Regions from separate parts of the Cellulomonas fimi ATCC 484 genome, predicted to be linked through region 2. Evidence: riboswitches for the same ligand, from Rfam matches in the RefSeq annotation. Region 2 holds a riboswitch; each other region holds the start of a gene.

Region 1 (9,587 bases), 2.0 Mb from region 2:
CCGCCGCGGAGTCGCAGCGGCGGGTGCTCGTGCGCGCCACGGGCGACCTCGACGGCACGGGCGACGTCCGGCTGACCGCGGCCGCGGCCGACCGGACCCGGATCGACGTCCACTGGGACGTGCGCACCACGCCCCGCTGGATGAACGTCACCGCTCCCCTGCTGGGCCGCGCGTTCGTCGCGTCGCACGCCCGGGTCATGCGCGCGGGCGAGCGCGGTCTCGACCGGCACCTGCGGGCTGCGTCGGGTGCCGGCCTCACCTGAGCTCGCGGACGCCTCCCGGCGTCACTGGTAGGTCACGAGGTCCGGCACCGGCTGCACGGCGTACGTCTGCACGGGGTCGAGCATCGGCACGTCCTCGTCGTAGAAGTTCTTCCAGCCCCAGTGCACCGCGGGCGCGCCCGCACGCAGCGCCTGCCACGTGCCGGCCTTCGCCGGCTGCGTGCCCTGCCCGTCCGCGTGGATGAGGACCGCGAGCTCGTCGCGCGAGGTGTCGAGGCGCTCGCGGCCCTGGATCATCCGGAGGCTGAACTGGTGCAGCACCAGCATCTTCTGCGGCAGCGCGCGCCGCGCCGTGAAGTCCGCGAGCCACGCGGCGACCGCGTTGACCTCGTCGACGCCCACCGAGCCGATCTGCCGCAGGTGCACCTGGTCCGGCGCGAGCCGCCACTCCGGGTCGAGCGCCAGGCCGACGTGCGGCAGCGCGAGCAGGTCCGCGTAGAGCTGGGCCTGCGTGACGAAGTCCGTGCGGCCCGGCTGCAGGTCGAGCACGACCGTCTGGCCCGCCGCCCCGGCGGCCTCGACGAGCGGGCGCAGCTCCTCGACCGACCGCTCCTGCGAGTAGTTGCCGTCCGGCCCCGCGCCGGCGGACGCGATCGTCGCGATGATCTCGACCGTGGGCACGACGGTGTCGCCCGTGAGCGCCCGGTAGCCGTCCGCGTGGGCCTGCGCACGCGCGATCGTCGCGGGCACGTCCTGCTCGCCCAGCACCCCGAGCGCGGCCGTCCCCGGGGTGCCGTACAGCGCGACGTACCTCTTGCCCGGCAGGCCCGGGACCGCCGGGAACACGAGCTGGCCGCCGCCCGGCAGCTCGACGCCCGTCGCCGCGGTCGCGACCCGCGTCGCGAGGCGCTCCGGCGGGCCGAACGCCTCGCCGAGGGCGAGCACGTGGGCGGGGCGCCGCTCCGCGAGCGCACGGACCGCCCCCGAGGTCGCGCGCGGGTCGCCGCCCGGGACGTCGACGACGGCGACGCCCGCGAGCGCCGCGTCCGCCGCCGCGACGGCGAGCGGGGCGGTCACGCCCGTGAGCAGGACCGTCCCGTCCAGCGGCTCGGGCGGCGCCGTGCGTGGGAGGTCGGCGGCGTCCACGAGGGCGACGACCGTCGCACCGTCGACGTCCGGCGGGCTCGCCGCCCCGGCGACGACGACCCAGCGCGTCCCGAGCCGGTCCAGCTCGGCGGCCAGCGCGTCGGGCGGTGCACCCGGGCCCGTCAGCAGCACGGGGGCGCCGAGTCGGGCGCTCTGCCCGACGGCGGCCTCCTGGGCGGCGGCGTCGGCCGCGTCGGCGACGAGGACGACCGGCGCGTGCTCGACGAGCGCACGCACGACGTCGAGGGCCGCCGACTCGGGGGTCGCCGCGGGCAGCACCGTGACGGGCGCCTCGGGAACGGTCAGGCGCGCCGCGAGGGGTGTCGGGGACGGGCTCGGGCTGCCGCTCGACGCGGACGGCGACGGTGCGGCGTCGTCGTCGACGGTGCACGCCGCGACCGCGAGCGCGGCGGCGACGAGGACGACGGGGACGACGACGGACGGGCGACGGATCGGCACGGCACTCCTTCGCGAGGACCCGGACACCCTACGGGGGACGAACCGGACCGCGCGCGAGGACCGCCCGGCGCCCGGTCCGGTCACGACCACGGAGCGGGACGGCCCTCGCGCGCCGCGCCCGCGCCCGCTACGGTCGGCCGCGACAGAAGCCCCCGGGGAGCGCAGGAGCGCTGAGAGTGCGGCCGGACGACCCGTCGTCCCACCCGCAGACCCGTGGAACCTGACCTGGTTCGCACCAGCGTAGGGAGCAGGGCACTCGTCGCCGGCGGCGCCGGTGGCTGGTCGTCCGTCGGGCCTCGCACGCCACCTCGGCGTGCCCCGACGGCGGGTGGCGGACGCCGTCGCGCGGCCTCGTGCTGCTCGCCGGGGGCCCCACGACCGACGTGAGGACCCTCCGATGACCAGCACTGCCGCAGGCCCGCCCCCGCTGCCCGCCGCCGCCGAGGCGGCCCGCCGGACGGCCGCCGACCTCGGCATCGGCGCGCGCTTCTCGCTGCACCCCGCCGCCGACGACGCGGGCGCGGCGGTGCTCGACGCGCTCGCCGCCGCGGACCGCTCGGCGGTCGACGTCGTCACCGACGACGTCTCCACGCTCGTCCGCGGGACGGAGGCCGACGTGGTCCGCTTCGTGCACGACGTCGTCGCCGCCGCGGGCCGCCCCGGCCGGCACGTCGTCGCACAGGTGCACCTGTCGCGCGGCTGCCCCGGGGAGGTCGCGTGCGCGACCGCCGACGACGTCGTCCTGGCCCCCGTGGTCGTGCCCGACCTCCCGGCGACCGGCCTGCGCGCGGCCGCGCACTGGGCGCTGTACCCGCTCGACGACGGCACCGCGGGCCGGCCTGGAGACCACATGCGGGCCATCGAGCAGGCGGTCGCCGTCGCGCGCACCCGGGCCGTCGTCACGCCGTCGACGTTCGTCACGCGCCTCGACGGCGACCTCGCGGACGTGCTGGGGGCGGTCGTCGACGGCTGGCTCGCCGCCGCGCGGCACGTCCGGCACGTCGTCGCGCACGCCACGATCACGCTGCACTCGCCGTCGTGGTCCGCCGCGGAGGTGACCCGGTGAGCGCGCGGGCCCGCCTCACGACGAGCGAGCTCGTGCTGCTCGCGGTACTCGCCGTCGTCTTCGGGTTCCTGTACTGGGCGCTCGTGCAGGCGTGGGCGGCCCTGCAGCTCGCGATGGGGCCGTTCGGGGACCTCGCGCAGCACGTGCTCATCGGCGGGTGGATGGTCGCGGCGCCGCTCGCGACGTACATCGTGCGCAAGCCGGGCGTCGGGGTCGTCGTCGAGCTCGTCGCGGCGTTCGTCGAGGTCGCGTTCCTCGCCTCGCCGGTCGGCCCGATGCTGCTGGTCGTCGGGCTGGTGCAGGGCGTCGGTGCGGAGGCGGCGTTCGCGCTGACCCGCTACCGCCGGTACGGCTGGGGCGTGTTCGCGCTGTCCGGGGTGCTCGCCGGGCTGGCGAGCACCGCGCTCGGCACCGTGCGGTTTGGCTGGCTCGGGCAGGACTGGTTCGCGTGGCGGCTCGGGCTGCAGGTGCTCAGCGGCCTGGTGCTGTGCGGGCTCCTGGCACGTGTGCTGGGCGACGCGCTGGCGCGCACGGGCGTGCTGGACAACACGGCGCTCGGGCGGGCGCGGCGCGCGTCCGCCGCCCCGGCCCCGGTCCGCGTCGACGGGGCACCGGCGGCGACCGCCGAGGCGCCGGGCGTCGTCGGCGGAGCGCGGGAGCCGGTTCCGGTGCCGCTGCCCGACGGCACGACGGCCCGCGCCGACGAGACGGCCGGACCGGGTCCCTCGTGATCACGGTCCGCGGGCTCACCGTCCGGTACCCGGACGCGACCGGACCGGTGCTCGACGGGCTCGACCTCGACGTGGCGGCCGGCGAGGACGTCCTGCTGCTCGGCGGCTCGGGCGGCGGCAAGAGCACGCTCCTGCGCGTCCTCGCGGGCGTCGTCCCGCGCGTGCTCGACGCCGACGTCGACGGCAGCGCCCACGTCGCAGGCGAGGACGTGCTCGCGACGTCCCCGGCGGCGCGCGTCGGCTACCTCACGCAGAGCCCCGCGGACCAGCTGTGCCTGCCCACGGTGCACGACGAGGTCGCGTTCGGCCTGGAGAACCGGGGCGTGCCCGCCGACCGCATCACGGCGCGCGTCGACGCGGCGCTCACGCTCGTCGGGGCGGCCCACCTCGCCGGGCGCAGGACCGCGGAGCTGTCCGGCGGCGAGGGGCAGCGGGTCGCTCTCGCGGCGACCCTCGTGACGCAGCCGGACGTGCTGCTGCTCGACGAGCCGACCGCGCTCCTCGACCCGGCGGCGGCCCGCGGCGCCTGGGCGGCGCTCACGGCGGCGTCCAGCGGGCGGGCGTCGGTCCTCGTCGAGCACCGTCTCGACGAGCTGCCCCGGCTGCCCGCGCGGACCGTCGTGCTCGACGACGGCGGCGTCGCGGCCGACGGTCCCACCGCGAGGGTCCTCCACGACCTCGCTCCCCGGCTCGCGGCGCGCGGCCTCGCCCTGCCCGTGGACGCCGAGCTGCGCGGCGCCGGCGTCCGTGCGACGACCGACCTGGCGGTCCTGCCGGGCACGTCCGCGTGCGGCGGCGCGGCACGCGTCCTGCGGGCGCGGGGGATGCACGTGCGGCGCAGCGGGCGCGACGTGCTGCGCCGGGTCGACCTCGACGTGCGCGCCGGTCACGTGACGGCGGTCGTCGGGCCGAACGGGTCGGGCAAGAGCACGCTCCTGCTCGCGCTCGCCGGGCTGCTGGTCGGTGACGTGGACGGCGCCGTCGACGGGGGCTCGGTCGGGCTCGTCTTCCAGCACCCCGAGCACCAGCTCCTCGCCCGCACGGTGCGCGACGAGATCGCCTGGGGTCCCCGCCGTGCGCGGCGGCCGGACGTGGGTCCGGTCGTCGACGCCGCGCTCGACCGGTTCGCCCTGTCCGGCCTCGCCGGGCAGGACCCCTTCCGGCTGTCCGGCGGGGAGCAGCGGCGCCTGTCGGTCGCCGCGGCGGCGGTGTGCGGGCACGACGTGCTGCTCGCCGACGAGCCGACGTTCGGCCAGGACAGGCGGACCGCCGTGGCCTGCGGGGACGCGCTGCGTGCGCTTGCGGACGAGGGCCGGGGCGTCGTGGTGGTCACGCACGACCTGCGCCTCGTGGCCGAGGTCGCGGACGACGTCGTCGTGCTGCGCGAGGGGCGGGTGCTGCGGGCCGGACCGGCCGAGCAGGTCCTGCGGGACGGGTCCCTGCTCGCCGCCGCGGGGCTGGTCCTGCCGCCGGTGGTGCGGGCCGCGTGCGCCGACGGACGACCGCTGCGCGCGGTCCTCGCGGCCCTGCGGCGCGCGGTCGCAGACCGCTCGGGCGACGGGGGCGCGCTGCTCGGCCGGGCGCTCGTCGGGGGTGGCCGCGCGTGAGCCGTCCCACGTCCGGGACGGCGCTCCCGCACGACTCGCTGCTGCACCGCCGCAACCCCACGGTGAAGCTCGCCGTCACGTTCGCGGTGTCGGGCGCGATGCTGGTCCCCGTCGACCCGTGGACACCCGGCGTCCTGCTGGCGCTGACCGTCCCCGCGGTCGTCGTCGCGGGGCGGTTGCCCGTCGCGGTCGTCGCCCGCGCGCTCGCGCTCTTCACGCCCTTCGCGGTGTCGGTCCTCGCGGTGAACGCGGTGACGCGGGACGGCGAGGTGCTCGCCCGGGTCGCGGGGCTGGAGGTGACGACGACGGGCCTGTCCGTCGGCGCCTCGCTGTTCCTGCGCACGGTGCTGGTGGGCCTGCTGTCCGCCGCGTTCACCCTGACCACCGACGCGGGCCGGCTCATGACGAGCCTGCACCAGCACGCGCGGCTCGGACCGCGGGCGACGTTCGCGGTCCTCGCCGGGTACCGCGTGCTCGAGCAGCTCCCGGACCGCTGGACGACCGTGCGGCAGGCGCAGGCGGTCCGCTCCCCCGCCCGCCGCCCCGGTGCGCCGCTCCCCCGCGACCCGGGGTCGCTCGCGCGCGCGGCGTTCGCCGTCCTCGTCGTCTCGATCCGGCAGGGCGAGCGCCTCGCGATCGCCCTGGAGACGCGCGGCCTCGGCACCGGCCCGCGGACGGTCGCACGACCGGTGCCGCTCGACCGTCGAGACGGTGCGCTCGCGGCCGTCGTGCTCGCCGTCGTCGCGGGCACGCTCGCGGGCGCGCAGCGGCTCGGCGTGCTCGAGACGTGGTCGACCGTGGGAGGCGGCTGAGGGCGACGCGGGGCCGCGCGCGGCGCGCGGACTTCGGCGCGCGGCCGCCCGCGGCAGGTGCCACGCTCGGGACATGGCGCACCGGGAGGTCGAGACGGCGTTCGAGGTCGGGCCGGACGTGCCGCTGCCCGACCTCTCCGGGGTCGCCGGGGTCGCCCGGACGCAGGGGCCGGCGTCCGCGCGGCTCGTCGCGACGTACTGGGACACGCCGGGCCGCGACCTCACGCGGGCGGGGGTGTCGTTGCGGCGGCGCACCGGCGGCGACGACGCCGGATGGCACCTCAAGGTCCCGGCGCCCGCGCGGGGCCCGGCACGGCTGCGCACCGAGCACCGACGGCCCGGGGACGCCTCGTCGCCGCCCGCCGACCTCGTCGCGCTCGTGCGGGGCCGCGTCCGTGAGCAGCCGCTCGCTCCCGTCGTCGAGCTCGTCACCGACCGCTCGACGACCCGCCTGGTCGCCGACGACGGCACCGTGCTCGCCGAGGTCGCGGACGACGTCGTCACCGTGCACCCGGTCGGCGGTGACGACACCGCCGTCCGCACGTGGCGGGAGTGGGAGGTCGAGGCGGTCGCCGGCGACGAGGTGCTCGTCGAGGCGGTGGGGGCGGTGCTCGCGTCGGCGGGCGGCACGGTCCGGGCTGCGTCCAAGGTCCGGCGGGCGCTCGGCGACGCGGTCCCGGACCCGCCCTCCACCGAGCCGCGCGACGGGTCCGCGGGCGAGGCGGTCCGTGCCGCGCTCGCCCGGCACGTCGCACGCCTGCTCGCGGCGGACGTGGGCCTGCGGCTCGGCGACGACGAGGCGGTGCACGACGCCCGCGTCGCCGTGCGCCGGCTGCGCGCGGCGCTCGCCGTCTACCGGCCGGTCGTCGACCGCGCGGTCACCGACCCGGTGCGCGACCGGCTGCGCCACGTGGGGCACGTGCTGGGCGCGGCGCGCGACGCGCACGTCGAGCGGGCGGTCCTGGCCGAGCGCCTGGACGCCGAGCCGGTCGAGCTGGTCCTCGGACCCGTCGCCGCACGGGTGGCCGGCGACCGGTCCGCGGCGCACGCCGAGGCGCTGCAGGAGGTCGCGGCGCTCCTCGACGACCCCGAGCACCTGGCGCTGCTGGCCCTGCTCGAGTCGTGGTCGGTCGACCTGCCCCGCGGCCCGCGCGCCGGGGAGCCCGCGCAGGTCGTGGTCCCGCGGCGTGCGCGGCGCGCGTGGCGCCGGCTCGAACGCCTCGCCGCGTCGGTGCCCCGGGGCGAGGGCCGTGACGACGCGTGGCACGAGGTCCGCAAGGCGGCCCGCCGGGCCCGGTACGCGAGCGAGGTCGCCCAGCCCGTGGTCGGCTCGCCGGCCCGCCGCAGCGCGCGCCGCGCACGCGACCTGCAGGACGTCCTGGGCGACCGCAACGACACCGTGGTCCGGCGTGCGACGCTGCGCCGGCTCGGCGTCGAGGCGCACCTGGACGGCGAGAACGCGTTCACCTACGGGCGGCTGCACGCGCTCGAGCAGTGCGCCGCCGAGCGGGCGGACGCACGCGCCGCGACCGTGCTGCAGCGGGCTGTCGCGCGCGGGCACCGGCGCTGGGCGTCCTGAGCGGCGCACCGGTGCCGGGGTGCCGCGGGGTCAGGCCGCGGCGCTGACCCGCACGACGTTGCGCCACGGGTCCTCGAACAGCAGCGTCGACCCGTCGTCCGCGGGCCGCACCCCGGCGTGCCGGACGCGCTCGACGAGCGCGCCGAGGTCGTCCGTGGTGGGCACCGTGATCCGCACCTCGCCGAGCCCGAGCGCGGAGGCGCGGGGACCGGCACCGGCGCTGTTCCACGTGTTCATCGCGAGGTGGTGGTGGTAGCCGCCCGCGGAGACGAACAGGGCGCCGTGCCACTCCGCCATGACGTCGAAGCCCAGGGCGTCGACGTAGAACGCGCGCGCGGACGGGACGTCGCCCACGGACAGGTGCACGTGCCCGACCACCGCGTCGCCTGCGCCCGGCTGCTCGGCCGCCTGCTCGGAGAGGTGCTCGGCGAGGAAGCCGTTCGGGTCGAGGCGCAGCGAGTCCATGACGACGCCGCCCTCGGCGGTGCGCTGCCACTGGTCACGGCTGCGGTCCCAGTAGAGCTCGACGCCGTTGCCCTCGGGGTCGGTGAGGTAGAACGCGAGCGAGACGAGGTGGTCGGCCGAGCCGACGTAGGACTCGGGCGCGTGCCGGGCGACGGACGCGAGGGTCGCCGCGAGGCCGGTCCGGTCGTCGAACAGGATCGCGGTGTGGAACAGGCCCGCGGAGCCGCGCCGGGCGGGCGGCAGGTCGGGCGTGTGGCGCAGCACGACGAGCGGCGTGCCGCCACGGCCGAGCGTGACGACGTCGGCCCGGGGGGCGCCGAACCGCTCGCCGGGGTCGGTGAGCACATCGAGCGCGAGCGTGTCGCGGTAGAAGCGCAGCTGGCGGTCGAGGTCGCCGACGAGGAGCGTGACGGCGTCCATCCCCGTCCCGGCCGCGATGGCGTCGTGCGGCGAGCGGTCGAGCGGGCGGGCGGGTGCCCCGTGGCCGGGGACGGGAGCGGTGGGCATGGCGGACCTCCTGGACGGGATGCCTCCTAGAATAGTTGACGGTTCAACTTTGTTCCCGATCCCGGCGTCTGCGCCCGGCCCGGCACCCCGGCGCGTCGCGTCAGCCCGGACCGTCCTGCCCCGCCAGGTGGTTGTGCCCGAGCCCCGTGAGGAACCGCGGCCCCGCCGTCGCGAGCTCCTGCGCCCACCGCGCCGCCCACCCGCCGAACGGGCGCACCGCGAGCCCGTCGTTCGCGAACCGCGCGTCGACCGTCACCTCGGTCGTGCAGAACGCCGGCACGACCAGGTCCGTCACGGGTCCGCCACGCTCGACCTCGGCGACCACGAGCGGCGCGTTGCCGCCGGCGAACACGTCGATCACCCAGCCGTCCGTGCCGAGCCACGCCGAGTGCCGCAGCTTCGCGACCCGAGCCGGCGCCCGGCGGACCAGCTCGACCGCGACGAGCGGGTCCAGCTCCCTCTCCGCCTCGTACCGCGTGCCCTCGACCATGGGGCCCTTCACGGTGATCGCGCAGAAGTCCACCGCGCCGACGTGCGCCTCCAGGAGCGCGAGCTCGTCGAGCGCCGGGTCCACGCCCGCCACGCCCGTCGCTTGCGCCCGCACCCGCACCGCGAACCCGTCCTGCGCGAGCAGGTAGCTCTGCACGATGAGCGTCGGCGACGCCTCCAGCAGCTCCGTCGGCACGTGCTCGACGAAGAACCGCCGCTCGAACTCGAAGTCGCCGTACCCGGTGTCGCTCATCGGCCCGACCGCCCCGCACCGCGCGGCCCGTTGGTGTGCATGCCCCGAGCGTAGCCAGCCACGCCGGGCCCGCGGCGGACGCCCACCGCACGTAGAGCGGCCTGTGTGAGACCCTGGAGTCATCCCTGGGCAGTGCGACACCCGCACGCCCCGCGTCGTGGAGGCCCCCGGTCCATCCTGCGGCGGCCCCACGACCCTCCCCCGAGAGGCTTTCCCTGTGACCACCTTCGCCGATCTCGGCGTGCCCGCCGT
Region 2 (9,587 bases):
CGCCGGCGGCTCAAGGCGGTCATCCTGCTCGGGATCGGCGGCTACGCGGTCGCGGGCCTGTTCCTGCTGCACGGCGCACCCGACCTCGCGCTGACGCAGGTCCTCGTCGAGACCGTGACGCTGGTCGTGTTCGTGCTGGTGCTGCGCCGCCTGCCCCCGTACTTCTCGGACCGGCCGCTGGCGGCCAGCCGGTGGCTGCGGCTCGGCATCGGGCTCGCGGCGGGCCTGACCGTCGCCGGGATCGCGCTCGTCGCACCGGGCGCCCGCGTGCACCTGCCGGTCTCCGAGCACTTCGCGGAGGAGGCCGTCGCGTGGGGCGGCGGCAAGAACATCGTCAACGTGACCCTCGTCGACATCCGCGCGTGGGACACCATGGGCGAGATCTCGGTCCTGCTCGTGGCCGCGACGGGTGTCGCGTCGCTCGTGTTCCTCTCGCGCCGCGGCGGGGCGATCTTCCGTGCCGACGACGCGCCCGCCGACCGTGCCGTGTGGGGCGGCAGCACGGACCCGATGGCCGCGCTGCGGCGCCCCCCGGGAACGCCCGCACGTTCCGACGCGCCGTCGTCGTCCGCACGGGACCGCCAGTGGCTCAGCGCGGTCCGCACGCTCGCGCCCCAGCGCCGGTCCGTGGTGTTCGAGGTCGTCGTCCGGCTGCTGTTCCACACGATGATCGTGTACTCCGTCTACCTGCTGTTCTCCGGCCACAACGCGCCCGGCGGCGGCTTCGCCGCGGGGCTCGTCACGGGCATCGCGCTGGTCGTCCGCTACCTCGCGGGCGGCCGGTACGAGCTCGGCGAGGCAGCCCCCGTGCAGCCCGGTCTGCTGCTGGGTCTCGGGCTGTTCCTGTCCGCGGGCGTCGGTCTCGTCGCGCAGCTCGCGGGCGGGTCGGTGCTGCAGTCCTGGATCGTCGACATCCACCTGCCCGTGATCGGCGACCTCCACCTGGTCACGAGCCTGTTCTTCGACGTGGGCGTCTACCTCGTCGTCGTCGGCCTCGTGCTCGACATCCTGCGCAGCCTGGGCGCCGAGATCGACCGGCGTGCCGAGACCGGCGAGGACGACACGTCCGAGGAGCCGACCGCCGACCGGGCGTTCGCCGAGCGCGGAGGGCCGGGCCGATGATCGACATGAGCCCCAACCTCGTCCTGGTCGCCGCGATCGCGGTGCTCGTGACGGCGGGCGTCTACCTGCTGCTCGAGCGGAGCCTGTCGCGCGTCCTGGTCGGCGTCGTGCTGCTCGGCAACGGCGCGAACCTGCTGTTCCTGGTCGCGGGCGGCGCCGCCGGCCGGCCCCCGATCGTCGGCGCGACGCCCGAGGGGCGGATGAGCGACCCGCTGCCGCAGGCGATGGTCCTCACCGCGATCGTCATCACCCTCGGCCTGTCCGCGTTCCTGCTGGCCATGGCGTACCGGTCGTGGCAGCTGCACCGTCACGACGAGGTGCAGGACGACGTCGAGGACCGCCGCATCGCGCGGCTCGCCGCCATCGACGAACGCGCCACGACCGACGACGACACCGAGGGCACCGGCGGTCCCACCCTCGACGAGGAGGCCGCCGAGATCCGCGACGAGACCGACGAGGGCGCACCCGCGCGCACGGCAGCAGAGGAGGCGAGCCGATGACCGACTGGACCTGGCTCGTCCCGCTGCCGGTGGTCGTGCCGCTGTCCGCCGCGGGCCTCGCGCTCGCGCTGTACCGCCGCCCGACGCTGCAGCGCGTCGTCAGCGTCGTCGCGCTCACGATCGTGGTCGTCGTCTCGGGGGCGCTGCTCGTCCTGGCCGACGAGGGGCCGCTCGTCGTCGACGTGGGCGACTGGGCCGCGCCCGTCGGGATCAACCTCGTCGTCGACCGGCTCGCGGCGCTCATGCTCACCGTCTCCGCGACCGTCACCCTGTGCGTCCTGCTGTACTCCCTCGCGCAGGGCCAGGAGGACGACGAGGAGTCCGCGCCGATCTCGATCTTCCACCCGACGTACCTCGTGCTGACCGCGGGCGTCGCGAACGCGTTCCTGTCCGGGGACCTGTTCAACATCTACGTCGGCTTCGAGATCCTGCTCGCCGCGTCGTTCGTGCTGCTCACGCTCGGCGGCACGCGCGAGCGGATCCGGGCGGGGACGATCTACGTCGTCATGGCGCTGCTGTCGTCCGTGCTGTTCCTCGTCGCGCTCGCCGCGACGTACGCCGCGACGGGCACGGTCAACCTCGCGCAGCTCGCGCTGCGGCTGCCCGAGATCGACCCCGGCGTGCGCCTCCTCCTGCAGGTGCTGCTGGTCCTCGCGTTCGCGATCAAGGCCGCCGTCTTCCCCCTGTCCGCATGGCTGCCCGACTCCTACCCGACCGCCCCCGCACCCGTCACCGCCGTGTTCGCGGGCCTGCTCACCAAGGTCGGCGTGTACGCGATCATCCGCACCCAGACGCTGCTGTTCCCCGAGGGGCGGCTCGACGACGTCCTCATGTGGGCGGCGCTGGCCACGATGGTCGTCGCGATCCTCGGCGCCGTCGCGCAGGACGACATCAAGCGTCTGCTGTCGTTCACCCTGGTCAGCCACATCGGGTACATGGTGTTCGGCATCGCCCTGTCCACCGACGCCGGGTGGACCGCGGCGATCTACTACGTCGCCCACCACATCACCGTGCAGACCGCGCTGTTCCTCGTCGTCGGGCTCGTGGAGCGCGTCGGCGGGTCGACGTCGCTGACCCGCCTCGGGGGCCTGGCGAAGATCGCGCCCGTGCTGGCCGTGCTCTTCTTCGTGCCCGCGATGAACCTCGCGGGAATCCCGCCGCTGTCGGGGTTCCTGGGCAAGCTCGGGCTGCTCGAGGCCGGCGTGCAGGTCGGCACGCCGCTCGCGTACGTCCTCGTCGCCGGATCCGTCGTGACGTCGCTGCTCACCCTGTACGCGCTGGTCAAGGCGTGGAACAAGGCGTTCTGGCAGGTCCCCGAGGAGCAGCGCCCGCCGACCCACCTGCCGTTCGGCATGGTCGGCCCCGCCGCTGCGCTCATCGTCGCCGGGCTCGTCCTCACGTTCGCCGCGGGGCCGCTGTACGCGTACACCGAGCGGGCGGCCGCGGCCCTGGCCGAGCGCACGCCCTACGTCGACGCGGTGCTGCCCGACGGCAAGCGCGGCAAGGGCGTGTCGGTCGACGTGACGGAGGAGGCCGCGCACGGCGACGACGCGGGGGAGGGCCACGGATGAGCCTGCACCCCCGCCGCGCGCGCTGGCGCACCCAGTGGGCGACCGTCGTCTGGCTGACCGCCGTGTGGGTCCTGCTGTGGGGCGACCTGTCGGTCGGCAACGTCCTGGCCGGGCTGGGCCTCGCCCTGCTCGTGACGACGGGCCTGCGGATGACGCCCATCCAGTTCGGCGGGCGGGTCCGCCCCGTCGCGGTCGTGGCGCTCGTCGGCCGGTTCGTCCTCGACCTGGTGCGCGCGTCCGCCGAGGTCAGCGCCATCGCGCTGCGGCCCCGCTACCAGCCGCACGGCGCCGTCATCGGCGTCCAGCTGCGCAGCCACTCCGACCTGTACCTCACGCTCACCGCCGAGCTGTGCTCGCTCGTGCCCGGCTCGCTCGTCGTCGAGGCGCACCGGCTCACCGGCATGCTGTACCTGCACGTGCTCGACGTCAGGACGAGCGGCGGGATCGAGGGCGCGCGGCAGGCCGTCCTGGACCAGGAGGAGCGCGTGCTGCGCGCGTTCGCGTCCGACGAGGAGCTGCGCGCCGCGGGGGTGCCCACATGATCGTCGTCGCCGTCGTCTGCACCGTGATGCTCGTCGTGGGCGCCGCGCTCGCGATCGTGCGGGCCGAGAAGGGCCCGTCGATGCTGGACCGGACCGTCGCGCTGGACGTCGTCGTCGCGACCATGATCGTCGGCGTCGCGCTGTACGCCGCCGTGCACCGGCGGGCCGACGTGGTCCCGGTCCTCGTGGTGCTGTCCCTCGTGGGCTTCGTCGGCTCGGTGACGATCGCGCGGTTCGCGGCCGTCGAGCCCGAGGGGGAGGGCCGGGTGAGGACGCGCGAGGAGCTCGCCGCCGAGGAGGCCGCCCGGGTCGAGGAGCAGCGCGAGGCGCAGGCCCACGAGCACGAGGAGCACCACGGCGGCGGCGCCGAGGGGGAGGTCCGATGAACCACTGGTGGGACACCCTCGCGGACGTCGTGTCGATGGTCTGCCTGCTCGGCGGGTCGCTGCTCGCGCTCGCGGCCGGCGTCGGCGCGCTGCGGTTCCCCGACCTGCTGTCGCGCATGCACGCCGCGACGAAGCCGCAGGTCCTCGGGCTCGTGCTGTGCCTCGTCGGGCTCGCGCTGCGGCTGCGGTCGGGCGGCGCGGTGTGGGCGCTCGTGCTCGTCGCCGTCTTCCAGATGCTCACCGCGCCCGTCGCCGCGCACATGGTCGGCCGGGCCGGGTACCGGACCGGCAAGGTCCGCAGCGACCTCCTGGTCGTCGACGAGCTCACGCGCGACCTGGAGCGGGCGGACGCCGACGCCGCCGCGGCCGGTGCGCCCGACCCGTCCGCCGACCGCCGACGCGAGCCGGGACGCGACGACATCGGGCCGCTGTGACCTCCTCGCCCCACCACGCGGGCCCGGGGAGGGGTTGAATCGGGGGATGGTGGCGAAGCGCGACGTCGTGGTGGTCGGGTCCGGGCCGAACGGGCTCGCCGCCGCCGTCACGCTCGCGCGGGCCGGGCTCGGCGTCACCGTCCTGGAGGCGCAGCCCACCGTCGGGGGCGGCGCGCGGACCCTCGACCTGGGCCTCGCGGACGGTGTCGTGCACGACGTCTGCTCCGCCGTGCACCCCATGGCGTGGGCGTCGCCGTTCTTCCGCGGCTTCGACCTGCGCGCGCGGGGTGTCGAGCTGCTCACCCCCGAGGTGTCGTTCGCGCAGCCGCTGCCCGACGGCCGGGCCGGGATCGCGTACCACGACCTCGACCGCACGGTCGTGGGTCTCGAGGACGACGGCCCCGCGTGGCGCGAGGTCGTCGGGCGGCTCGCCGAGCACGCGGACCACGTCGTCCGGCTCGCGATGGGCGACAAGCGCAGCATCCCGCCCGGCCTGCTGCCCGGCGGCGTCCCGACCGCGGCGCGGTTCGGGTGGCAGGTGCTCGAGCAGGGCACGACGTGGGGCCGGCGGTTCCGCGGCGACGTCGCACCCGCGCTGCTCACCGGTGTCGCCGCGCACGCGATCTCGCCGCTGCCGTCCCTCGCGGGCGCGGGCACCGCGCTCCTGCTCGCGGCCCTCGGGCACGCCGGGGCGGGCTGGCCGGTCCCCCGCGGCGGGTCGGGCGCGATCGTCGCCGCGCTCGTCGCCGACCTCGAGGCGCACGGCGGCGAGATCCGGACCGGGCACCGCGTCGCGCACGCCGGGGATCTGCCGCCCGCGCACGCCTACCTGTTCGACACCACGCCGCGCACGGTCGTCGACGTGCTCGGCGACCGGCTGCCCGCCCGGCACCGCGCCGCGCTGCGCCGGTTCCGGTACGGCAACGCCGCCGCCAAGGTCGACTTCGTCCTGTCCGGCCCCGTGCCCTGGGCCGTCCCCGAGGTGGGCCGCGCCGGCACCGTGCACCTCGGCGGCACGCGCGACGAGATGATCGCCGCCGAGGCGGACGTGCACGCCGGCCGGCACGCCGAGCGGCCCATGACCCTGCTGAGCGACCCGACCGTCGTCGACGACTCGCGCCGCGTCGGCGGCCTGCGCCCGCTGTGGACGTACGCCCACGTGCCCGCCGGCTCCGACGTCGACGTGACGGAGGCCGTCACCGCGCACGTCGAGCGGTACGCGCCCGGCTTCCGCGACGTCGTCGTCGCGTCCCGCTGCGTCCCCGCGGCGCACATGAGCACGCACAACGAGAACTACGTCGACGGCGACATCTGCGCCGGTGCGACGACCATGTGGCAGATGTTCGCGCGCCCCACGCCGACGCGGGACCCCTACGCGACCGGGCGCGACGGCGTCTACCTGTGCTCGGCGTCCACCCCGCCCGGGCCGGGCGTGCACGGCCTGTCCGGGTGGTTCGCGGCGCGCCGCGTCCTGCGCGAGGTGTTCTGCACGACGCAGCGCCCGTCGCTCGCCCCCGCCGCCGGCGCCGACCTCTGGCCGGACATCTGACGGCCGCGGGGGCCGACCGGGAGCGTCAGTCGACCAGCTCGCGGCCCGCCGACGTCTGCGACGTGAACTTCGCCGTGCCGCGCGTCGCCAGCACGCGCGCGACCGCGACGAGCGCACCCGTGAGCGCGGCCGCCGCGACGACCTCCGCCAGGCGCGCGTCGCCCTCGTCCTCCGGCTTCGGCGGCTTGTGACCGCTCGCGGCCTTCCACGCCTGGTTGATCGCCTGCTGCGCGACCCACGCCGCGCCCAGGGCGGCGCCGACACCGACGAGCCGGGCGATGGTCGACTGCTTGTCCGCCATGCGGGGAACCTCCGAGGTGGGACGGGACGGGGCCGCGACCACGCTAGCCGCCGCGCGGCGCGACCGCTGGTCGGACGGGCGTAGGATCGCCCGTGAACGACAGGGGAGCGTCACGTCGTCGGCAGCCCCGCCGGCGCCCAGGACGCTGAGAGTGCGGACCACCGCAGACCCTCGAACCTGATCCGGTTCACACCGGCGTAGGGAGTCGGGCTTCTCAGTCTCCGCGGTCGTCGTCGGCGTCCCCGCCCGGGGCTGCGGGCGGCGCGCGCGGCGACCCCCTCCTGCTGACGAAGGAGGAGCACCACCGATGGCGAGCCTGTCCCGCCGTACCGCCCCCGCCCTCGCGCCCCTCGCGGCGCTCACCCTGGCTCTCGCCGGCTGCTCCGCGATCGGTGGCGGCGAGGCTGCGCCGACGTCGTCCGGCGACCCCGCCCGGACGACCGTCACGCTCGTCACGCACGACTCCTTCGGGCTGTCCGACGGGCTGATCGAGACGTTCGAGCAGCAGACCGGCATGACGGTCGAGATCGTCCAGCCCGGTGACGCGGGCGCGCTCGTGAACCAGCTCGTTCTGACCAAGGACGCGCCCCTGGGCGACCTCGTGTTCGGCATCGACAACACGTTCGCGTCGCGCGCGGTCGAGGAGGGCGTCGTCGAGTCGTTCACGCCCGACGTGCCCGCCGCCGAGGACGCCGCGCAGTACGCGGTCGAGGGCTCGGACGCGCTCACCGCGATCGACTTCGGCGACGTGTGCCTCAACGTCGACCACGCGTGGTTCACGGAGCACGGCGTCGCGGAGCCGGCGACGCTCGACGACCTGACGCGCCCCGAGTACAAGGACCTGCTGGTCGTGCCGAGCGCCGTCACGTCCTCGCCCGGCCTCGCGTTCCTGCTGGCGACCGTCGGCGCGAAGGGCGAGGACGGCTGGGAGGCGTACTGGCAGGCGCTCGTCGCCAACGGCGTCAAGGTGTCCGAGGGCTGGTCGGACGCGTACTACACCGACTTCAGCGGCGGCGGCGGCGACGGTCCGCGGCCCGTCGTGCTGTCGTACGCGTCGTCCCCGCCGTTCACCGTGCCCGAGGGCGGCGAGGAGCCCACGACGGGCGCGCTGCTCGACACGTGCTTCCGGCAGGTGGAGTACGCGGGGGTCCTGACCGGCGCGGCCAATCCCGAGGGTGCGCGCCAGCTGCTCACGTTCCTGCTGTCCGACGAGGTGCAGGCCGACATCCCGACGTCGATGTACATGTACCCCGTGAGCAGCGCGGTCGACCTGCCGGAGGAGTGGGCCCGCTGGGCGCCGCTCGCGCAGGAGCCGTTCGAGGTCGCACCCGCCGACGTCGACGCGCACCGCGAGGAGTGGCTCGCGACGTGGTCGGAGATCGTCGCGGGGTGACCCGGTGACCGTCGCCACGCCCGCCCGGCCCGGCGGTCCCCGCACGGGGGCGCCGGGCCCGGGCGTGCCCGGCGGGGGTCCGCTGCCCGACCGTCCCGGACCGGGAGGGCGTACCGGGGTGCGGGCGGCGGCCGCCGGCCGGGGGCTGCTGTGGGGCCTCGCGGTCGCGGTGCCGCTCGCGTTCCTCGGGGTGTTCTTCGCGTGGCCCGTCGTCATCATGGTCGCGCGCGGGTTCGTCGTCGACGGCGCGCTCGACCTGTCCGGGTTCGCCGACGTGTTCTCCCGCCCCCGGACCTGGCGGATCGTCGGCCTGACCCTCGCGCAGGCCGGCACCGCGACGCTCGTGTCCGTCGTGCTCGGCGTGCCCGGGGCGTACGTGCTGCACCGCCGCACGTTCCCCGGCCGGGCCGCGGTGCGCGCGCTCGTGACGGTGCCGTTCGTCCTGCCGACCGTCGTCGTCGGCGTCGCGTTCCGGTCGCTGCTCGTCGACGGCGGGCCGCTCGGGTTCCTGCGCCTCGACGGGACGTTCACCGCGATCGTGGCCGCGCTCGTGTTCTTCAACTACGCCGTCGTCGTGCGGTCCGTCGGCGGGCTGTGGGAGCGCCTCGACCCGCGCGCCGAGCAGGCCGCCCGCGCGCTCGGGGCCACGCCGTGGCGCGCGTTCCGGACCGTCACGCTGCCCGCCCTCACGCCCGCGATCGCGTCGGCCGCGTCGCTCGTGTTCCTCTTCAGCGCGACCGCGTTCGGCACCGTCCTCGTGCTCGGCGGCCTGCGCTTCGGCACCGTCGAGACCGAGATCTGGGTGCAGACCACGCAGTTCCTCGACCTGCGCGCCGCGGCCGTGCTGTCCGTCGTGCAGCTCGTCGTCGTCGCCGCCGCGCTGCTCGTCGCCGGGCGCACCCGGTCCCGCCGCGAGCGCGCCCTCACGCTGTCCGAGCCGGTCGCGACCGTCCGGCCGCTCGCCCTGCGGCGCCCCCACGGCACCCCGCCCGGCGACGGGCACGCCCTCGCGCTCGGGGCGGCCGCCCTCACCGCGGGCGTCGTCGTGCTGCTCGCGCTGCCCCTCGTCAACCTCGTCGCGCGCTCGCTGCGCACGCCCGACGGCTGGGGGCTCGACCACTACGCCGCGCTCGCCGCGCCTGCCGACACCCTCGGCGTCACCCCGCTCGAGGCCGCGGTCACGTCCGTCCGGGTGGCCGTCGACGCCACGCTCATCGCGCTCGTCGTCGGCGGGCTCGTCGCGCTCGTCGTCTCGCGCCGCCCACGTCGCGCCGTCGGCCGCCGGGCCGTCGCCGGGCTCGACGCGCTGTTCATGCTGCCGCTCGGCGTCTCGGCCGTGACCGTCGGGTTCGGGTTCCTGCTGTCGCTGCACCAGCCGTTCGGGCTCGACGTCGACCTGCGCACCTCGCCCGTGCTCGTGCCGGTCGCGCAGGCCGTCGTCGCCGTCCCGCTCGTGGTGCGGACCGTCCTGCCCGTGCTGCGCGCCGTCGACCCGCGCCTGCGCGAGGCCGCCGCGACCCTGGGCGCCGCGCCCGGCCGTGTCCTCGCGACCGTCGACCTGCCGCTGGCCGTGCGGTCCCTCGGCCTCGCCGTCGGGTTCGCGTTCGCCGCGTCGCTCGGCGAGTTCGGCGCCACGTCGTTCCTCGTCCGCCCCGACCGGCCCACGCTGCCGGTCGTGGTGTTCCGGCTCATCGGCCGGCCGGGCGAGGCCAGCTACGGCACGGCGCTCGCCGCGTCCGTGCTGCTCGCGGTGCTCACCGCGGGCATCGTCGCCGCCTGCGAACGGCTG
Region 3 (9,587 bases), 1.4 Mb from region 2:
ACCGGGAGCACGTCCGCGTCACCTGGCGGTCCTACGAGCTGTCGCCGAGCGCCCCCACGGGTCCCGGCCGCCCCGAGATCGACGCGCTCGTCGAGCACAAGGGTCTGCGTGCCGACCAGGTGCGCGAGATGTTCGCGCACGTCACCGCCGTGGCGGCGGGCGAGGACCTGGCGTACGACTTCGAGCGCGCCCTGTCCTTCAACACGTTCGACGCGCACCGGCTCGTGCACGTCGCGGCCAAGGTCGGCGGCGCGGCGCTCGCCGACGCCCTGGTCGAGACGCTCTTCTCCGCCCACTTCGAGCACGGCCGCGACCTCGGCACCGCCGACACGCTCGTCGAGCTCGCCCGCACGGCCGGGTTCGGTGCCGCAGGGCTCGACGACGAGGCGGTGCGGGCGGTGCTCGACGGCGACCGCGCCGCCGACGCCGTGCGGGCCGACGAGGCGCAGGCGCGCATGCTCGGCGTCCAGGGCGTGCCCTTCGTCGTCGTCGACCGCCGCGTCGCCGTGTCCGGCGCCCAGCCCGCCGAGGTGTTCACGCAGCTGCTCGAGACGGCGTGGCGGGAGGCGAACCCGCTCACGGTGCTCACGGGCACGGACGGCGACGCGAGCACCTGCACCGACGACTCCTGCGCTATCTGACGCACCTGGGCGGTCGCGTGGTGGGCGGCGTTCCGCGGGCGCCGTCGTCGGGCCTAGGGTCACGCCCATGACCACCACGCCCGACGACGTGCGCCCCGCCCCCCGGACCGAGCCCCTGGGCGTCACCGTCCCCTCGACGGTCCCGACGCACTGGTACAACCTCGCGGCCGACCTGCCCGAGCCGTGCCCGCCCGCGCTGCACCCCGGCACGCGCGAGCCGCTCACCCCCGACGACCTCGCCCCGCTCTTCCCGATGGCGCTCATCGCGCAGGAGGTGAGCACCGAGCGCTGGGTCGAGATCCCGCAGACGGTGCGCGAGCTGTACGCGCTGTGGCGGCCGTCGCCGCTCGTGCGCGCGGTGCGGCTCGAGCGCGCGCTGGGCACGCCGGCGCGCATCTACTACAAGTACGAGGGCGTGAGCCCGGTCGGCTCGCACAAGCCGAACACGGCTGTCGCGCAGGCGTACTACAACGCGGTCGAAGGCATCACGAAGCTCACCACCGAGACCGGCGCCGGGCAGTGGGGCGCGTCGCTGTCGATGGCGTGCGCGCTGCTCGGGCTGCGGTGCGAGGTGTGGCAGGTGCGCGCGTCCTACGACTCCAAGCCGTACCGGCGCATGCAGATGGAGACGTACGGCGGCGTGTGCCACTCCTCGCCGTCGGAGCTCACCGCCGCGGGCCGGGCCATCCTCGCGTCCGACCCGGAGACGACCGGGTCGCTCGGCATGGCGATCAGCGAGGCCGTCGAGGCCGCCGCGACCGACCCCGCCGCGCACTACGCGCTCGGCTCCGTGCTCAACCACGTGCTCCTGCACCAGTCCGTCATCGGGCAGGAGGCGCTCGCGCAGCTCGACGAGATCGGCGAGGGCGCCGACGTCGTGTTCGGCTGCGCGGGCGGCGGGTCCAACCTCGGCGGGCTCGCGTTCCCGTTCCTCGGCCGCAACCTGCGCGAGGGGACGACGACGCGCGTCGTCGCGTGCGAGCCGGCCGCGTGCCCGTCGATGACGCAGGGCGAGTACCGGTACGACTTCGGCGACGTGGCGGGCCTGACCCCGCTGCTCAAGATGCACACGCTCGGAAAGGACTTCGTGCCGCCGCCCATCCACGCGGGCGGCCTGCGCTACCACGGCATGGCGCCGATGGTGTCGCACGCCTACGAGCTCGGGCTCATGAGCGCGATCGCCGTCGAGCAGGGGGACGCCTTCGCCGCGGGCATCGAGTTCGCCCGCGCCGAGGGGATCATCCCCGCGCCCGAGTCGACGCACGCCGTCGCCGGGGCCATCGCGCACGCACGCGCCGCGACCGAGCCGGAGACGATCGTCATCGGCCTGTCGGGCAACGGCATCCTCGACCTGCCCGCGTACCACCAGTACCTCTGACCGCCCGGTGCCGGGGCGCCCCTCACGAGCGCCCCGGCCCCGGCCGTCATCCCACGGCGAGCGCGTCGGCCTCCCGCACGTCGGCCCCCGCCGGTGCACCGCCCGGCCCTCCGGCGGCGACCGCGACCTGCCCGAAGAACGCGACCTCGTGCCGGCACGACGTCACGAACGCGGCCGTCATGCGGGCACGCGTCGCGGGGTCGACGTGCGACGCCGCGTCGTCCGCCAGCCGGCAGGCGTGCGCCGCGTGGTCGGTGAACGGCGCGGAGCCGTACGTGGCCACCCAGTCGCGGTACGGGTGGCCCGGGACGGCGTCCGCGAGCGCGAGCAGCCGCGTGCCGACCTCGGCGTACAGCCAGTAGCAGGGCAGGACCGCCGCCACGACCTCGGCGTAGGAGCCGTGCGCGGATACCGCCGCGAGGTGGTCGACGTAGGCGGTCGTGACCGCCGACGCGGGCGTCGACGGACGCACGGCTGCCCGGGCCAGGTAGGACTCGTGCAGGCCGCGCTCGACCGCGAGGCACGAGTGCGCGCCGCGCGCGAAGAACTCCTGCGCCTCACCGGTCGGCGCGAGCTGCGCCGCACGGGCCAGCACGCGCGAGTACGCCGTGAGGTAGAGCGCGTCCTGGTGGAGCTGCTCGGCGAACGGCGCGAACGGCAGCGTGCCGTCGGCGAGCGCGGCGACCAGCGGCGAGGCGAGCGAGTCCCGGCACGCGTCCGCGAGGGCGGGCGCGACGTCGTCCGTGAACGACGGCAGGCCGAGCGTCGGCAGGTGGTGCAGGTGGTCGACCGGGCCGTGCCCGGACCCGACCTGCAGCGCCGCACCCGCGGCGATCGCGCCGCCGAGCCAGCGCTTCGCGTCCCGGGCCGCGCGCGCCCAGTCGGGACGCCGCGGGCGCAGGGCCGCGAGCGCCGCCGACAGCGAGCAGCCCGTGCCGTGCGTGCTCGTGGTCGCGACCCGCGCACCGGGGAGCTCGACGACGGACGTCGCGTCCACGAGCGCGTCGGGGCTCGCGTCGCCGCCCAGGTGCCCGCCCTTGACCAGGACCGCCACGCCCGTCGTCCGGGCGAGCCGGCCCGCCTGCGCCAACGCCTCCTGCCACGTGGCCGCCCGGGGCTCGTCCGCGAGGACCGCCAGCTCGGGCAGGTTCGGCGTCACCACGTCGGCGAGCGGGAGCAGGTCGCGCACGGCCGCGACGGCGTCGGCGTCGAGCAGGCGGTCGCCGCTGGTCGCGACCATCACGGGGTCGAGCACGACGTGCGGCGGCCGGTGCTCGGCGAGCCACGCCCGCACGGTCCGGGCGACGTCGGCCGTCGCGAGCATGCCGATCTTCATCGCGTCGACCGTCACGTCGTCGGAGACCGCGTCGAGCTGCGCGCGCAGGAAGGCGACGTCGGGCACGACGCTGGACCGCACCCCGTGGGTGTTCTGCGCGACGAGCGCCGTGACGACCGCCATGCCGTACGCGCCGTGCGCCGCGAACGACTTGAGGTCCGCCTGCACGCCGGCGCCCCCGGTCGGGTCGGTGCCGGCGACCGTCAGGACGCGCGGGCGCGACGGCGCGCTCATCGGGACGCCCCCGTCGCGACGGCGCCCACGACCGGCGCGGGCGTCGGTCCCCAGGCGTCGACGAGGTCCTGGGCTGCCCTCGTCGGGTCGGCGGCAGCGCACACCGCGGACACGACCGCGAGCCCGTGCGCGCCCGTCTGCCGCACCGCCCCCGCGTCCGCGACGCCCAGCCCGCCGATCGCGACGACGGGCAGCGTCGTGGCCGCGACCGCGGCGCGCAGCCCGTCGAGGCCCAGCGGTGGCCCGGCGTCGGGCTTGGTGGGTGTCCCGCGCACCGGGCCGCTGCCGACGTAGTCGACGAGCCCCGCGTCCACCCGGGCGAGCTCGGCGGGAGTGGCCGCCGACACACCGACGACCGCGTCGGGGCCGAGGAGGCGCCGCACGTCGGCCACGTCGAGGTCGGACTGGCCCACGTGCACGCCGTCCACCTCGACGCCGCGCGCCCGGACCACGAGCGCGACGTCGACCCGGTCGTCCACGAGCAACGTCGCGCCGCTCCCCCGCACCGCCTGCGCGACCTCGACCGTCAGCGCGACCAGGTCGCGCACGGGCGCGCGCTTGGCGCGCACCTGCAGCACGCGCACGCCCGCGTCGACCGCGGCGCGCGCGACGTCGGCCGGGCGGCGCGCGGCTGCCGCGCACGTGTCCGCGTCGAGCACGAGGTAGGCCCCGCCGGGCAGCGCGCTCACGCCGCGACCTGCACCGTCTGCACGCGCGCGGCCGCCAGCACGCGCCGGGCCAGGTCGTCGGGGGACGTCGTGTGCAGGTGGTCCACGAGCGCGACCGCGAAGGACGCCGGGCCCGCCGCGCCGACCGCGGCACGCTCACCGGCGACGCCGACGAGCGTCGACGCGGCGACCGCCGCCACCAGCGGCTCGGTCACGGCGGCGAACGCCGCCACCAGGCCGCCCAGCGCGCAGCCCGCGCCCGTCACGAGCGTCAGCCAGGGGTGCCCGACCGCGAGCCGGACCTCGTGCCGGCCGTCCGTCACGAGGTCGACGGCGCCCGAGACCGCCACGACGGTGCCGTGCCGCCGCGCGACCTCGACCGCCGCGTCCCGCGCCGCGTCCACCGCGTCGGTCGCGTCGACGCCGCGCCCGGCGGACGCGCGGCCCGCCAGGGCACGGACCTCGCTCGCGTTGCCGCGCACGACCGCCGGCGACGCGGCGACCAGCCGCGCGGCCAGGCGCGTGCGGACCGACAGCACCCCGACGGCGACGGGGTCCAGGACCCAGGGCGTGCGGGCCCCTGCCGCCGCGGCGACGGTCGGCTCGACGCACGCCCGCTGGTCGGGCCCGGGCGTCCCGAGGTTGACGAGCAGCGCGCCGGCGACGCCGACGAGCTCCTCCGCCTCGCCCGGCACCGCAGCCATGGCCGGCGACGCCCCGACCGCGAGCAGGCTGCTCGCGACGAGGTTCGTCGTCACCTCGTTCGTCAGGCACTGGACGAGCGGCGTCGCGGCGCGCAGCTGCGTGAGCGCCTCGGCGGCGGCCTCCGCGAGCGCGAGCACGCCGTCCGTGTCGGGGTCGGGGGGCGGCAGTGCTCGCCCGTGGTCGTGCGGAAGTGCGGGAGCAGACGTCATCGCAGTGACATCCCTTCGCTAGTACGAACTAGATCAGGTTCAGCGGGTGTGATCTCAGCCCCTCGCCCGAAGGCGGTGCGGGGCACCCCGTGTCAGTGCGCACAGGCTACCGAGGACGGCGACGGCCGGTCGGCCCACCGTTCATCAGGTGGACCGACCGGCCGTCGCCGAGGTGCTGCGGCGCTCGCGCGCGGCGTCAGGCGGACGCGCGCCAGGAGGCCGTCGGCTGCGGGCTCGGACGGTGCTCGAAGCAGGCGACGCGCTCGTCCGGGTCGACCCAGCCGGGCACGGCGGGCTGCGGCTCGGGCGGCGTGGCGGCGCCGGGGGTGTGCCGCGGCGCACGCCACGGGACCGGCCCGTAGAGGACGGCTCGCGGGAGGGGACGGCGGTCGGTGCGCGACACATCGGTCATATCACCAAGAGTCGCCGGTCCTCCGAACCGGGCACATGGGACCAAGGGACCATGCCGGCGGGAGTGCGGGCCTCCGCTTCCGCGAGCGGGGTGCGGCGACGCCGGCACGACGACGGCCCGTCCGGGCGCCCTGGGGAGGGCGTCCGGACGGGCCGTGCGGCCTGCGTCGGACCGTCAGAGCGTCAGCGCGTCACGCGGACCGTCACCGGTGTGCTCGTGCTCGACGCGACGTTCGGGTCGGACGGCACGAACGTCGCCGTGTAGGTGTGCGTACCCACGGTGGCGTCGCGCGGCACGGTGCCGATCGCGACCCCCAGGACGACCGTGTGCGTGCTCACCACGGTCGCACCCTCCCGGATCTCGACCGTCCCGGCCGGGATCCGCAGGTTGTCCTGCACGACCCCCGCGACGAGGAACGTCGGGAGGATCGAGCCCTGCCGCTGCGTGCTGCGCGAGGCGAGCAGCCCCGTCCGGGTGCCGACCTGCTCGACCGTCACGGTCACCGGGTCGGACTGCGACCCCGCCACCTCGTCGGTGCCGGCCCAGCGGGCCACGACCTCGTAGGTGCCCGCCGGCGTGCTCGCCGGCAGCGTGAACGTCGCGGTGCCCTTCTTCTTCAGGGTCGCCGTGCCGAGCACGGTGTCGCCGCTGACGAACTCGACCGTGCCGGAGACGTCGGCCTCCGACGTGACCGTCGCCGTGAGCGTGACCTTCGCCTTGCCGTACACCTGCGTGGTCGGCTTGGCGGTCAGGGTCGTGGTCGACGGGACGAGCCCCTGCTCGACCGTGAGCGGCAGCGTCACCGTGGTGCCGCTGGGGCTCGCGACGAGCGTCAGGACGTGCTCACCCGGCGCGGTGCCCGCCGGCACGGTCACGGCCACGTCGGCGGCCCCGCCCGTCACCGTCGCGGTGCCGATCGACACGTCGTCGAGCCGCACGTCGAGGCTGGTGTTGAGGGGCGAGCCGAGGCTCGTCAGGTCCAGCCCCGTGACTGCGAACGCCAGGCCCGCGCCCGCCTCGACCGTCGTGGGGACGTCGGCCAGGCCGACGGCCTGCCGGGCGAAGTCCGGCGACAGGTTCGGGTGCGCCTGCAGGTAGGCGATCCACGCGTCCCGGTCGATGAGTCCCGAGTCGGCCGTGTCCGCGCCGTCCTCGAAGACCCGGAAGTTGTCGCCGCCCTGCGCGAGGAACGAGAACGTCCCGACGCGGTACTCGGCGTCGAGGTCGAGCGGCGCACCGTTCACCGTGACCGACGTGATGTGCGACCCGAGGGCCGCCGCGGGGTCGTAGGTGTACGTGACGTTCGACGACAGCCCGAGCTGCAGGTAGGGCCGGCTCGGGATGGTCCCGTCCCGGTTGGTCTGCCACTGCTGCTCCAGCATCGTCTTCACCTGGGCGCCCGTGAGGGTCGTGGTCCAGAGGTTGTTGACGAACGGCAGGACCGCGTTGGCCTCGGCGTAGGTGATGACGCCGTCGGGCGCGAAGAACAGCTCGTTGCGCAGGCCGCCGGGGTTGACGACGCCGATGTCGGCACCGCCGCGCTCGGGCGACGAGAGCGTGTCGAGCAGCGAGTTGGCCACCAGGCCGCCGAGCGTCGACTCCTTGGACCGGTCGTCGCGACCTGCGGTGGGCAGCGGGCCCGAGCCGACGTAGACGCCGTTCACGTAGGAGCCGCCGGAGAACGCGGTCGTGATGTCCGCGGTCACCGAGCCGACCGGCTGGTTGCCGACGACGGCCGCGTACGCGAGGGCGTCGGCGACGATCTGGTTCACCGCCGCGACGCGCGGGTAGGTGCTGATGAGCGTCGCGTCGGCCTCCGTGGTCCGCGGCACGTTGGACTGCGTGTGCGCCGTGACCTGGTCGCTCTCGGGGTCGTACGTGAGCACGACCTTGCCGAGGAACTCGCCGTACGACCCGGTCTGGACGATCGGCCGCGTGCGCTGGGCGTCGCCCGGGACGGGCCCCTCCCACGCGTACTGCTTGTGGGTGTGGCCGGTGAAGATCGCGTCGACCTCGGCCGACGTGTCCTCGACGATCGCCGCGAACGCGCCGCCCTCGGCGATCTCCTCCTCGAGCGTCGCGCCGTCGGGCGTGCCCGCGCCGGCGCCCTCGTGGTACTCGGCGACGAGCACGTCCGCCTCGCCGTTCGACGCGTCACCGTCGGTGAGCTGCGTCGCGACGCGGTTCACGGCCGCGACCGGGTCGCCGAAGTCGAGCTTCTCGATGCCCGCGGGCGTGACGAGCGTCGGGGTCTCCTCGGTGACGGCGCCGATGACGCCGACCGTGACCCCGCCCATCTCGAGCAGCGTGTACTCCGGCAGCGCCGGCGTCGTCGTCCCCTTGAGGTAGACGTTCGCCCCGAGGTAGTCGAAGTCGGCCTCGGGCACCACCCGGTCCGTGAGGTCCGCGAAGCCGCGGTCGAACTCGTGGTTGCCGACCGCGGAGGCGGCGAGCTCGAGCGCGTCCAGCACGTCGATCGTCGGCTGGTCGTCGGCGACGGCCGACGCGAACAGCGACGCGCCGATGTTGTCGCCGGCCGACAGGAACGCGACCGGACCCGGGGCCGCGGCACGCTCCTTCTCGACCGTCCCGGCGAACTTCACCGTGTTGGCGTCGATCCGGCCGTGGAAGTCGTTGATGTTGAGGAACGTGAGGTCGACGGGTCCCGGGGTCGCACCCGCGGTCAGGCCGACCACCACCGGGTCGTGGTCCGAGGACCGGTACACGTCGTCGGCGTAGAAGAGGGTGCCGTGGTAGTTGTACCGGCTGTACTCCAGCGCGATGGACTCCTCGGCGTTGATCTCCCACACGTCCGCGCCGGTGGCGCGGGCGAGCGCCGCCTCGTTGAGCAGCACGTGGTCGAGCGACCCCGACAGGCCGGAGAACGTGTACGACCACTGCCCGGGGGCGAGCTGCTGGACGGCGTCGACGTAGCCGGCGTCGTAGAGCACCTGCAGCGGGTCCTCGCGCGTGTAGGCGTTGAAGTCACCGACGAGCGCGACGGCCTCGGTGTCGCCCTGGATCGTCGGGACCCAGTCGCGCAGCGCCGTGGCCTGCCGGACGCGCGACTCGTTGGACGCGCCCTGGCCGTCACCGGCGTCCGCGTCGCCCGGCCACGGACCCGCCGAGCCCTTGGACTTGAGGTGGTTGACGACGACGAGGACGGGCTCGCCGCCCCCGACGGGCGTGAACGCCTGGGCGATCGGCTCACGCGCGTTGGCGAACGCCTGGCCGTCCGCGCTCTGGGAGCCGAGCGCCCGCGCGTCACCGGTGCGCTCGACCGCCGCCGTGCGGTAGATCAGCGCGTTCGTGATGGAGTCCTGCAGCGCCACGTCGGGCAGGTCGACGGACGACGGCACGAACGCCCACGTCCCGGCACCGGCCTGCGCGTTGAGCGCCGCGACGAGCGTGCCGAGCGCCTCGTCGGCGACGCCGTCGACGACCGCGGAGTTCTCGATCTCGAGCAGTCCGACGACGTCGGCGTCGAGCGCGTTGATCGCCGCGACGATCTTCGCCTGCTGCCGCGCGAGGTCCTCGGGGTCCCAGGCACCACGCGGGTCGCAGCCCTCGTCGACCGTGACGGGGTCGCCCGTGCGGTCGCGGTACGGCACGCACCCGGCGGTGTCGGCGCCGAGGGTCGTGAAGTAGTTGAGCACGTTGAAGGACGCGACCTGCACGTCCCCGCCGACGTCGGTCGGCGACGCCGTGCGGTCGTTCTCGAACGTCGCCGGCGCGGTCCCGCCCGCCACGTACTGGCTGGTCGGGTTGAGCTTCCACGCGTTGTTCCGGTAGTCGACGACCACGGGCGCCGTGAACGTCACGGCGGCGCCGACCCGGACCGGGTTCGTCAGCGAGACGTACGGCGGGGTCTGGGACTGGTTGGCGGCCGACAGGAAGTTCGTCGTCGCGCCGTCGTCGAGCACGACGCCGCGCGCCGCGTTGTCGGTCGCCGCCGCGGCGGCCTCCGGCGAGCCGGGGCGACCGACCTCGGTCGGCTGGATCAG

Evidence for each region. Region 2 has a riboswitch for thiamine pyrophosphate ahead of CELF_RS01655 (thiamine ABC transporter substrate-binding protein). Riboswitches for the same ligand answer to the same signal wherever they lie in the genome.
Region 1: it holds a riboswitch for thiamine pyrophosphate, as region 2 does, so the genes downstream of both, CELF_RS12020 (YkoF family thiamine/hydroxymethylpyrimidine-binding protein) here and CELF_RS01655 (thiamine ABC transporter substrate-binding protein) in region 2, are expected to answer to the same signal.
Region 3: it holds a riboswitch for thiamine pyrophosphate, as region 2 does, so the genes downstream of both, thiM (hydroxyethylthiazole kinase) here and CELF_RS01655 (thiamine ABC transporter substrate-binding protein) in region 2, are expected to answer to the same signal.

Annotation. Positions count from the first base shown of each region.
Region 1 covers NC_015514.1:2,638,325-2,647,911, forward strand. The annotation lists gene CELF_RS12010 (SRPBCC family protein) at 1-263, shown strand, start outside; gene CELF_RS12015 (hypothetical protein) at 285-1,826, opposite strand; TPP riboswitch at 1,970-2,092, shown strand; gene CELF_RS12020 (YkoF family thiamine/hydroxymethylpyrimidine-binding protein) at 2,224-2,892, shown strand; gene CELF_RS12025 (ECF transporter S component) at 2,889-3,623, shown strand; gene CELF_RS12030 (ABC transporter ATP-binding protein) at 3,620-5,230, shown strand; gene CELF_RS12035 (energy-coupling factor transporter transmembrane component T family protein) at 5,227-6,042, shown strand; gene CELF_RS12040 (CYTH and CHAD domain-containing protein) at 6,116-7,621, shown strand; gene CELF_RS12045 (VOC family protein) at 7,652-8,593, opposite strand; gene CELF_RS12050 (CYTH domain-containing protein) at 8,694-9,335, opposite strand; gene CELF_RS12055 (DEAD/DEAH box helicase) at 9,553-9,587, shown strand, end outside.
Region 2 covers NC_015514.1:368,677-378,263, forward strand. The annotation lists gene CELF_RS01615 (Na+/H+ antiporter subunit A) at 1-1,122, shown strand, start outside; gene CELF_RS01620 (Na(+)/H(+) antiporter subunit C) at 1,119-1,622, shown strand; gene CELF_RS01625 (Na+/H+ antiporter subunit D) at 1,619-3,193, shown strand; gene CELF_RS01630 (Na+/H+ antiporter subunit E) at 3,190-3,735, shown strand; gene CELF_RS01635 (MrpF/PhaF family protein) at 3,732-4,121, shown strand; gene mnhG (monovalent cation/H(+) antiporter subunit G) at 4,118-4,555, shown strand; gene CELF_RS01645 (phytoene desaturase family protein) at 4,602-6,104, shown strand; gene CELF_RS01650 (DUF4235 domain-containing protein) at 6,130-6,405, opposite strand; TPP riboswitch at 6,497-6,626, shown strand; gene CELF_RS01655 (thiamine ABC transporter substrate-binding protein) at 6,713-7,798, shown strand; gene CELF_RS01660 (ABC transporter permease) at 7,917-9,587, shown strand, end outside.
Region 3 covers NC_015514.1:1,809,069-1,818,655, reverse strand. The annotation lists gene CELF_RS08345 (DsbA family oxidoreductase) at 1-641, shown strand, start outside; gene CELF_RS08340 (TrpB-like pyridoxal phosphate-dependent enzyme) at 709-2,019, shown strand; gene CELF_RS08335 (bifunctional hydroxymethylpyrimidine kinase/phosphomethylpyrimidine kinase) at 2,066-3,589, opposite strand; gene thiE (thiamine phosphate synthase) at 3,586-4,278, opposite strand; gene thiM (hydroxyethylthiazole kinase) at 4,275-5,171, opposite strand; TPP riboswitch at 5,165-5,271, opposite strand; gene CELF_RS08320 (hypothetical protein) at 5,368-5,583, opposite strand; gene CELF_RS08315 (ExeM/NucH family extracellular endonuclease) at 5,766-9,587, opposite strand, start outside.